Regions from separate parts of the Collinsella sp. CLA-AA-H302 genome, predicted to be linked through region 1. Evidence: riboswitches for the same ligand, from Rfam matches in the RefSeq annotation. Region 1 holds a riboswitch; the other holds the start of a gene.

What was found. A riboswitch is a leader RNA that binds a small molecule or an ion and turns the genes downstream of it on or off. The one in region 1 is predicted to bind thiamine pyrophosphate.
Region 2: linked by a shared signal. The riboswitch ahead of thiM (hydroxyethylthiazole kinase) and the one ahead of thiC (phosphomethylpyrimidine synthase ThiC) in region 1 are both predicted to bind thiamine pyrophosphate.

What each region holds. Positions count from the first base shown of each region.
Region 1 covers NZ_JBBNJW010000001.1:293,290-297,981, forward strand. The annotation lists gene AAAV21_RS01210 (aminopeptidase) at 1-668, shown strand, start outside; gene AAAV21_RS01215 (YaaA family protein) at 772-1,581, shown strand; gene AAAV21_RS01220 (hypothetical protein) at 1,607-2,122, opposite strand; TPP riboswitch at 2,185-2,301, shown strand; gene thiC (phosphomethylpyrimidine synthase ThiC) at 2,293-3,627, shown strand; gene thiD (bifunctional hydroxymethylpyrimidine kinase/phosphomethylpyrimidine kinase) at 3,808-4,638, shown strand.
Region 2 covers NZ_JBBNJW010000002.1:205,179-209,870, forward strand. The annotation lists gene AAAV21_RS02185 (patatin family protein) at 54-923, shown strand; gene AAAV21_RS02190 (thiamine phosphate synthase) at 1,025-1,720, opposite strand; gene AAAV21_RS02195 (thiamine-binding protein) at 1,717-2,058, opposite strand; gene thiM (hydroxyethylthiazole kinase) at 2,062-2,901, opposite strand; TPP riboswitch at 2,953-3,063, opposite strand; gene AAAV21_RS02205 (HAD family hydrolase) at 3,125-4,033, shown strand; gene AAAV21_RS02210 (LysR family transcriptional regulator) at 4,044-4,692, shown strand, end outside.

The DNA of each region.
Region 1 (4,692 bases):
CCGCCGGCCCCGCCCGCGACATGGGCCTCGACCGCTCCATGATTTTGGGCTATGGCCACGACGACCGCGTATGCGCCTACCCCTCCATGCTCGCCCAGATCGATGTGGCCAATGTCGAGCGCACGAGCATCACGCTCATCGTCGACAAGGAGGAGATCGGCTCCGTGGGCGCCACTGGCATGACGAGCCGCTTCTTCGAGAACACCGTCGCCGAGATCATGACGCTCGCCGGCGAGGACAGCCCGCTGGCCCTGCGCCGCTCGCTTGCCCGCAGCCGCATGCTCTCCTCCGACGTGTCCGCCGGCTTCGACCCGGGCTACGCCGGCAAGTTCGAGACCAAGAACGCTGCCTTTATGGGTCGCGGCCTGTGCTTTAACAAGTACACGGGCAGCCGCGGCAAGGGCGGCTCCAACGACGCCGACGCCGAGTACGTGGCCCTCATCCGCGACATCATGGACGAGGCGGGCGTGGACTTCCAGACCTGCGAGCTCGGCCGCGTCAACGCGGGCGGCGGCGGCACCATCGCCTACATCATGGCCGAGTACGGCATGAACGTCATCGACTCCGGCGTTGCCGTCTTGTCCATGCACGCCCTGTGGGAGGTCGCCAACAAGGCCGATATCTACGAGGCCTATCGCGGCTACAAGGCCTTCATCGAGCGCGCCTAACCAACCCTCCATCAGTTGCGGTGAAATACGGACTAAACTGGCCCATAAACGGCCAAAACAGACCGTATTCCACCGCAACTTCCTTTTTGGCAGAGGAGAGTTCATGCTCCAGGTCATCGTTTCACCCGCCAAGCAAATGCGCGCGGCACAAGATGCTTTTGAAGTTCAGGGGATTCCGCCCTTTGCGCGCGAGACCGCCCAGCTGCACCATGCGCTCTTGGACATCGAACGAACCGAAGGCGACAGCGGCCTACAAGCTCTGTGGAACGTCAGCGACAAGCTGCTGGCCCCTTGTCTCGACATTTTGCATGAGTTCGAGCCCATCTTGGGAAACGGCGATCTTGCCGATTCCGGTATCGCGCGCCGCATCTCCCCTGCCATCATGTCCTATCACGGCATTCAATACCAGAGCATGGCGCCCGAGGTGATGGATTCCGCGCAGCTCGCATGGCTGCAAGACCATCTGTGGATCCTCTCGGGCCTTTACGGATGCGTACGCCCCTTTCATGCCGTCGAACCGTATCGGCTGGAAATGGGCGCAAAGCTCGCCGTTGACGATGCCCGAGACCTCTACGCGTTTTGGAGCGACAAGCTCGCGCGGGCTATCGCCCCGGCAGGCTCAAACACCACGATCGTCAACCTCGCCAGCGTAGAGTATGCCAAAGCCGTTCTGCCCCACCTCGCGGGCGACGCCACGGCCGTCACATGCCTCTTTGGCGAGGGTATCCGCAACGGGAAGCCCATCCAACGGTCGACCGCCAGCAAAAAGGCGCGCGGCTCCATGGTGCGGTGGATGGCAGAAAACAAGCTCGAGGATGCAAGCGGACTTACCGCATTCGACGTTGGTTATCGTCACTTTCCCGAGCTTTCAAACGAAAACACCCTGGTTTTCATGAACGCGCAGGTACAATAGGCCCGCCGTTTCCAACCCCACCCAGTTACTCCGCCAAGCCATCGGCCTTTGCAATCTCGCTCGTCGAGCCATCTTGGTAGGTAACCTTAACGTGCTCCACCTCGGACGCCGCAGCGCCCGCCGGGGGCTCCAGACGCCATTCCGTCAGCGCGATATCCATCGTCGTGGGGACGTCTCCTTGATCTTTGAGCTTCACCGTCAGCGTTTTGAGCGCCGCATCAAACGTCACACGTTCGATTTCCTCACCAGGAATAGACCCACCGCTCAGCTGCAATTGCACAAACTCATCGCGCGGATACCAATAATCGCCCGGCGCGGCAACGGTATTGTCGCCCGCGACCTTCACCGTCATTATCGGTAGGCCATCATCGGCCTCGAACTCCCATGCAGCGCCGCCGCGACCACCAAACGTCCAAATACAAAAGGCAATCACCAGCACGGCAAGCACCGCAAAACCAATCGCAACAAGGCCATGGTGCGCACGGCTTTCCTCGGCCGATACATCCCATTGCGTCTCTCGATATAGATGCTTGTCTTCCATGTTCGCCTCCCCACAGGCACGCTCGTTGGCCCAATCGTACCCATTCAGGCTATACTTGAGCCCATGACATAACGGGGAGCTTGCAGGACAAGACGGCAGGCTGAGATTGGGCGCGCCCGCCCTGACCCGCAAACCTGATATGGGTAATGCCAACGAAGGGAGCCGTGCCAATGAGCACACAGACCGAGCCCAAGCTCGTCACGCAAATCGACTTCGCCCGCGCCGGGCAAATCACACCGCAGATGGAGGAGGTCGCCGAGCGCGAGCATCGCGACCCCGAGTACATTCGTGAGCGTGTTGCCGACGGCCGCATCGCCATTCCCGCCAACATCGTGCACATCAAAAAGGGCATGCGTGCCTTTGGCGTCGGCGAGGGTCTGTCCACTAAGGTCAACGTCAACCTGGGCATCTCGGGCGACAAGGCCGATGCCGCCGAGGAATGGAAGAAGGTCAAGATCGCCGAGGACTACGGCGCCGACGCCATCATGGACCTCTCCAACTCGGGCAAGACGCGCAAGTTCCGCCAGCAGCTCATCGACGAGACGCCGCTCATGGTGGGCACGGTGCCCATGTACGACGCCATCGGCTATATGGAAAAGCCGCTGGTCAAGCTTACCAAGGACGACCTGCTCGAGGTCGTGCGCGCGCACGCCGAGGACGGCGTGGACTTTATGACCATCCACTGCGGCATCAACAAATCGGTCATCAAGACCTTTAAGGAGACCGGCCGCCTCATGAACATCGTCAGCCGCGGCGGCTCGCTGCTGTTTGGCTGGATGGAGGTCACCGGCAACGAGAACCCCTTCTACGAGTTCTACGACGAGGTGCTCGAGATCTGCCACGAGTACGACGTGACGATCTCGCTCGGCGACTCCTGCCGCCCGGGCTGCCTCTACGATTCCAACGACGCCACCGAGACCGCCGAGATGATCGAGCTGGGCAAGCTGTGCAAACGTGCTTGGGCAGCCGGCGTCCAGGTCATGGTCGAGGGCCCGGGCCACATGGCGCTCGACGAGATCGCCGCCAATATGAAGCTGCAGAAGCGCCTGTGCCACAACGCCCCGTTCTATGTGCTCGGGCCCCTGGTGACCGATATCGGCGTGGGCTACGACCACATCACCGCTGCCATCGGCGGCGCTATCTCTGCCAGCTCCGGCGCCGACTTCCTGTGCTACGTGACGCCGGCCGAGCACCTGTGCCTGCCCAACGCCCAGGACGTGCTCGATGGCCTTATGGCCACCAAGATCGCCGCGCACGCCGCCGACATCGCCAAGAAGGTACCGCACGCCCGCGATGCCGATGACCGCATGGGCCAGGCGCGCCGCAAGCTCGACTGGGAAGAGATGTGGAAGTGGGCGCTCGATCCGGTCACGAGCCGCAAGCGCTACGAGGAATCTCCCGCCGCCACCGAGGGCACCTGCACCATGTGCGGCAAGATGTGCGCCGTTCGCACCGTCAACAAGGTGTTCGAAGGCACGACGATCGACCTCGGCATGGAGGACTAACACGCTGTCACGATTGCTTTTGGCGACGTCATGACACTCGTCAATTGTTAACGTGTGAACATTCTCTTACATTTACGTAAAGATTGCACCACCCGCCCGGGATCGGCATATAGCCGGCCCGGGCAACTTTATAATGCAGGTAGAAGACCCATTTGAATCCGACCGAACAAGAGAGCGAACATGGATCGTAGTAACGTACCTGCCGTCCTGTCCATCGCAGGATCCGATTCCAGCGGCGGCGCCGGCATTCAGGCCGATATTAAGACCATCACGGCACACCGTCTGTATGCCGAGACGGCTATCACGGCCATCACCGCACAGAACACCCTGGGCGTCACCGCCGTGCAGAACATCTCCCCGGACATTGTCGCGGCGCAGATCGATGCCGTCTTTGACGATATCCGCCCCAGCGCCGTCAAGATCGGCATGGTCTCCTCCGCCGAGATTATCGAGGTTATCGCCGACCGCCTGAGCGCCTGGGACGCGACAAATATCGTCGTCGACCCCGTTATGGTCGCCACCTCGGGCGCCCGCCTCATCGCCGAAGATGCCGCCGAGGCGCTCACCCGCCGCCTGTTCCCGCTGGCGACGGTTATCACGCCCAATATTCCCGAGGCCATGGCCCTGCTCGACTACGAGGTCGACTCCGAGCGCACACAGCAAAATGCCGCCATGCTCCTCACCCGCCGCTTTGGTTGCGCATCCCTCGTTAAGGGTGGGCATCTTGTCAACGAGGCCAACGATGTACTGGCCGAGGCCGCGCCGCTCGATGACGAGGGCAACCACCTGGGCGATCCGCTCACCACGTGGTTCCGCCACAAGCGCATCGAGACCGACAATACACACGGCACCGGCTGCACGCTCTCGTCCGCCATCGCCTGCGCGCTGGCCCAGGGCATGGATCTTGCCGATGCCGTCAACGCCGGCAAGGCCTACCTAACCGGCGCTCTCGCCGCCGGCTTTGACATGGGCAAAGGCTCTGGCCCCGTCAACCACATGTGGCAGTACTGAGACAGTTTGCCGCAGCTCGCTATTGATGCTGACCATCAGGCAAAACTCGCTGAC
Region 2 (4,692 bases), on a different contig from region 1:
ATGTTGACGGGTATACTTGTCCCGTTTAAAAACGCAGAAACGGGGATGATCGCATGACGCAGCCAGATACGACGCGCACGGTGGGGCTCGCGCTCGAGGGAGGCGGCTACCGCGGGATGTATACGGCGGGCGTGCTCGACGTATGGATGGAGCGCGGCTTAACTTGCGACCATATGGTGGGTGTCTCGGCGGGCGCGGCATTTGGCTACAACTTTAAATCGCGCCAGATCGGCCGTGCCATTCGCTACAACAAGGCCTATTGCGCCGACAAGCGCTATGCGAGTGTAACGAGCTGGTTGCGAACAGGGGACATGTTCAATGCCGATTTTGCCTATCACGAGGTGCCCGTCGAGCGCGATCCCATCGACCTGGAGACATATCGTGCCTGCCCCATGCGGTTTACGTGCGTGTGTACCGATATCGAGACGGGCAAGGCCGTCTATCACGATCTGCCGTATGGCGACGAGCGCGATATCGAGTGGATCCGGGCGTCGTCGGCGATTCCTGTGGCGACGCGTCCCGTCGCCATTGAGGGGCGTAAGTACCTGGATGGCGGCGTGGCTGATTCCATTCCCAGCGCTTGGCTGTTTGCACAGGGGTATGACCGCAACGTGGTGGTGCTGACGCAGCCGGCGGGCTTTGTAAAGCAGCCCAATAGCGTGATGCCCATGCTGCGTCGCGTGTTTCGTCACTACCCGGCGTTTGTTGCGGCGCTTGAGCATCGGCATGAGGTCTACAATGCCACGCTCGATGACCTGGCACGTCGCGAGGCTGCCGGCGAGATCTTTGTGGTGCGGCCGAGCGAATCGGTGAAGGTGCCGTCGCTGTGTCGCGAACCGGATGAGCTCGAGCGCATCTACCAGATCGGTCGCCACGATGCGGAGGCGACGTTGCCCGCGCTGGAGGCCTACCTAGCGGGGTAAGGGCCGCATGCGGAAAGCGCATCCCAGAATGGACGTCCAAACTGGGATGCGCTTTCCGTTGCTGAAGATATGAGGCCGCGGAGCAGCTGCTCGGCCTATGTCTATGCCTGCTGCCAGGTGTCGACGAGCTCCTTGGCTGCGGCGTGGGGGTCGTCGGCACTGCAGACGGCGCTCACCACGAAAAAGCCGTCGACGCCGGTGGCCTTGAGCTGCGGCAAGTCGGCTGTCTTAACGCCGCCGCCCACCACGATGGGCACGGGGCTTGCCGCATGGAGGGCTGCCAGGTCCTTAAAGCTTTTGGTGATGATGGAGCCGTCGGCCGCGCGTCCGCAGTCGCGCTTGGTCTCGGTCTCGTGGAGCGGGCCGATGCCCAGGTAGTCGACCAGGCTCATGTCGGCGGTCTTGACGTACTCGAGCATCTCCTCGCAACGGGCCGAAAGACCCACGATGGCATCGGGGCCCAGCAGCTTGCGACAGACCTCGACGGGGATGTCGCTCTGACCCACGTGCACGCCGTCGACAGCGATGCCCTGCTCGCGCACGGCGAGCACGCAGTCAAGGCGGTCGTCAATCAGCAAGGCGACCTGACCGGTCTTGCCGGCCTGAGCGATAGCCTGTGCGGCGTCGTCGGTCAGCGCGATGATCTCGCGGGCACTTGCCACCTTGGAGCGCACCTGGATGCAGGTAAAGCCGGCGTCGAGTGCCTGGGCCACTACATCGCCCACGGGGCGCCCGAGCGTGTTTTCGGGGCCGAGTACCAGATAGGCCGAGATATCAAGGTTGTCGCGGATGCTCATCGTGCTTCCTCCTGTTTCTTGATCTGTGCTTCCATGCGCTCGAGTTTGCCGGTCATGGTGTCGGTAAATCCGGGTCGAATATCGGCTTTGAGCACGACTTCGGTGCGGATGCCCTTGCTCGCTAACACAAAGGTTGCGTCGCGCACGACCTGCATGACCTCGTCCCAGTCGCCCTCGATCTCGGTGAACATCGAGGTGGTGCGGTTGGGAAGGCCGCTCTCGCGAATGACGCGCACGACCTCAGCGACCTCGGCGGACAGTTCATCGCCGGTGCCACACGGGGCGATGGCCACGGCGACGAGCGTGTTCATGCCGGCGTTGGTTGCGGGCTCGGACATGGCTTATGCCTCCTCGAGCTCGAGTCGGTTATCGGCGATGTCCTGGGCGGTTGCGCGGTAGAGCTCGTCGATAAAGGCGACCTTAAAGCTTGCCGGGGCATCGGCGACAGCGGCGGCACGCGTGCCGGCTACGTTGTAGACGGCGGTGCCGCAGACGGCTGCCGTAAACGGATCGGCAGCGCAGGCGTACACGGCTAGCACGCCGCCCTGCGAGCAACCGCAGCCGGTGATCTTGGACATGAGCGGGCTGCCGCCGTGGGACTTGGCCACGGTCGTGCCGTCGGTAATCAGGTCGACCTCGCCCGAGACCACGACGGCGCCGCCAGTGTAGCGAGCGAGCGCCACGGCGGCATCGCGGGCGGCGTCGACCGTGTCGGTGGTATCGACACCGCGCACGCGGCTCAGGTCGGCCGCCTCGCCCTCAAGACCCCACAGGCCGGCGAGCGCAATGATCTCGGAGGCGTTGCCGCGCACGATGGCGGGCTTGTACTGCTTGAGTTCGCTTACCAGTTGGGTGCGCAGGCTTCCGATGCCCAGGCCCACCGGATCGAGCACCCAGGGCTTGCCGGCGTCGTGTGCTGCCTTGGCCGCGCGGGGGATCGTCTGCTCGTAGATGGGGAAGAGCGTTCCCATGTTCAGATAAATGGCGCCGCCGCCGGCAACAAGTGCCTCGCCCTCGTCGGGAAGATAGACCATAGCGGCCGAACCGCCCACGGCGAGCTGCGCGTTGGCGACAAAGTCAATCGTCACCGTATTGGTGATGGAGCCTGCCATCGGGTTGGTGGCGCGAATCTCCTCCACGGCCTTGACCACGTTTTGCTTGAGTTGTTCCGAATCGATCACTGCACATGCCTCCTTGGCACAGAAAAGGGGCGCTGTGCATAGACAGCGCCCCTCAAAAGGCGGCATGCTCCCTACGCCAGCATTAACTGACAGGTTCAAAGGATTGGGCCCCATGCCCTCTCAGCCTTGTGGTTTGCACCGCCGGCACTCCCGCATCGAATCTGTTGTTCCCTATACTAGCGCATCGGTACAATAGATGGGGCTGAGACGAATGGGGGAGTCTATGATCAAGCTTGTGCTGACCGATATGGACGATACGCTGATTCCAGCTGGGCATGACGGCGCCAGCGACTATGCCATCGAGGGCATTCATGCCATGCAGGCGGCGGGTCTGCACTTTGGCCCGGTTTCGGGCCGTCAGCCGTCCGCGATGGGCTGGATGTTCAATAATCGTACCGAGTGTTTTTCGACCGGCGCATTCTGCAACGGCCAGGTTATGTTTGTCGATGGCGAAGTGGTTGCCTCGCGCGCGACCGATAACGATGCGCTCATGCGTCTTGCCGCCTATCTGGAAGAAGAAACCGACGATACGTATCTGAAGGTCTATAGCTTAGGCGATGACTTTTGGGGCAACGATGCCTATTGCGTGACGCGCGATTCCGAGCGCGTACGCCGCGCTATGGAGTCGGGCGGCAATGCGTGGCTCAAAGGCGAAGAGGCCCCGTGCCGCCCTGTCGTCGATGACACGCCGGTGTTCAAAGCGAATATCTGGAGTGCCCGTTCGCGCGAGGAGCTCGTGGAGCTACGCGAGCGCGTTGCCGTTGAGGTGCCGGAGCTCTCGCTTGTGTTTCCCAACAACCGTGTGCGCCTGTTCGACATCCTTCCGGCTGGTTGGGACAAGGGCTGCGCTGCACTGGAGTTGGCGCGCGCCTTGGGCCTGACGCCCGACGAGGTGGCGGTATTCGGCGATTCCGATAACGATTTGCCCATGATCGATGCCGTTCCCAATTCCGTTGCAGTCGCCAATGCCAACGAGGCCGTCACGGCTGCCGCGCGCTGGCATATCGGCGCTGCGGCAGATGATGCGGTTGCCGGGGCTCTGCATCAGATTGCCGCCTGCGCCGCGACGGGGGAGATGCCGTCGTTTATGCGTCAGGTGGACGCGACGGGTCTCGACGTCACGAACGTCTAGGGAGAAAGCCATGAAACTCCAGCAGCTCAGGTACGTGGTAAAAGTTGCCGAATGTGGCAGCATCACCGAGGCCTCGCGCCGGCTCTTTGTGTCGCAGCCTTCGATTACCGCGTCGATCCGCGATCTCGAAAACGAGATGGGTGTGCACATCTTTGAGCGCACCAACAAGGGCGTCATTGTGTCCGAGGAGGGCGAGACCTTCTTGGGCTACGCGCGCCAGGTGCTCGATCAGGCCGACCTGCTCGAGGACAAGTACAAAGGAGCATCCGAGCAGGTGCCGCATTTTAGCGTGAGCTGCCAGCACTATTCCTTTGCCGTCAACGCATTTGTCGATGTGATCCGCGAATTCGATGCCGCACGCTACGACTTTACCCTGCGCGAGGAGCAGACCCACGAGATTATCGAGGATGTCGCGCACATGAAAAGCGAGCTGGGCATCTTGTACTTATCCGAGCACAACCGTGAGGTCATCGAGCGTATGCTCACTGCCAATGAGCTGGTGTTTGAGGGGCTCTTTTGCGCCGCGCCGCACGTCTTTGTATGCGCCGACCATCCGCTGGCGGCCCGCTCCAGTGTGACGCTCGAGGACTTGGAAGACTACCCGTTCCTGTCCTACGAGCAGGGCAGCTACAACTCGTTTTACTATTCCGAGGAACTGA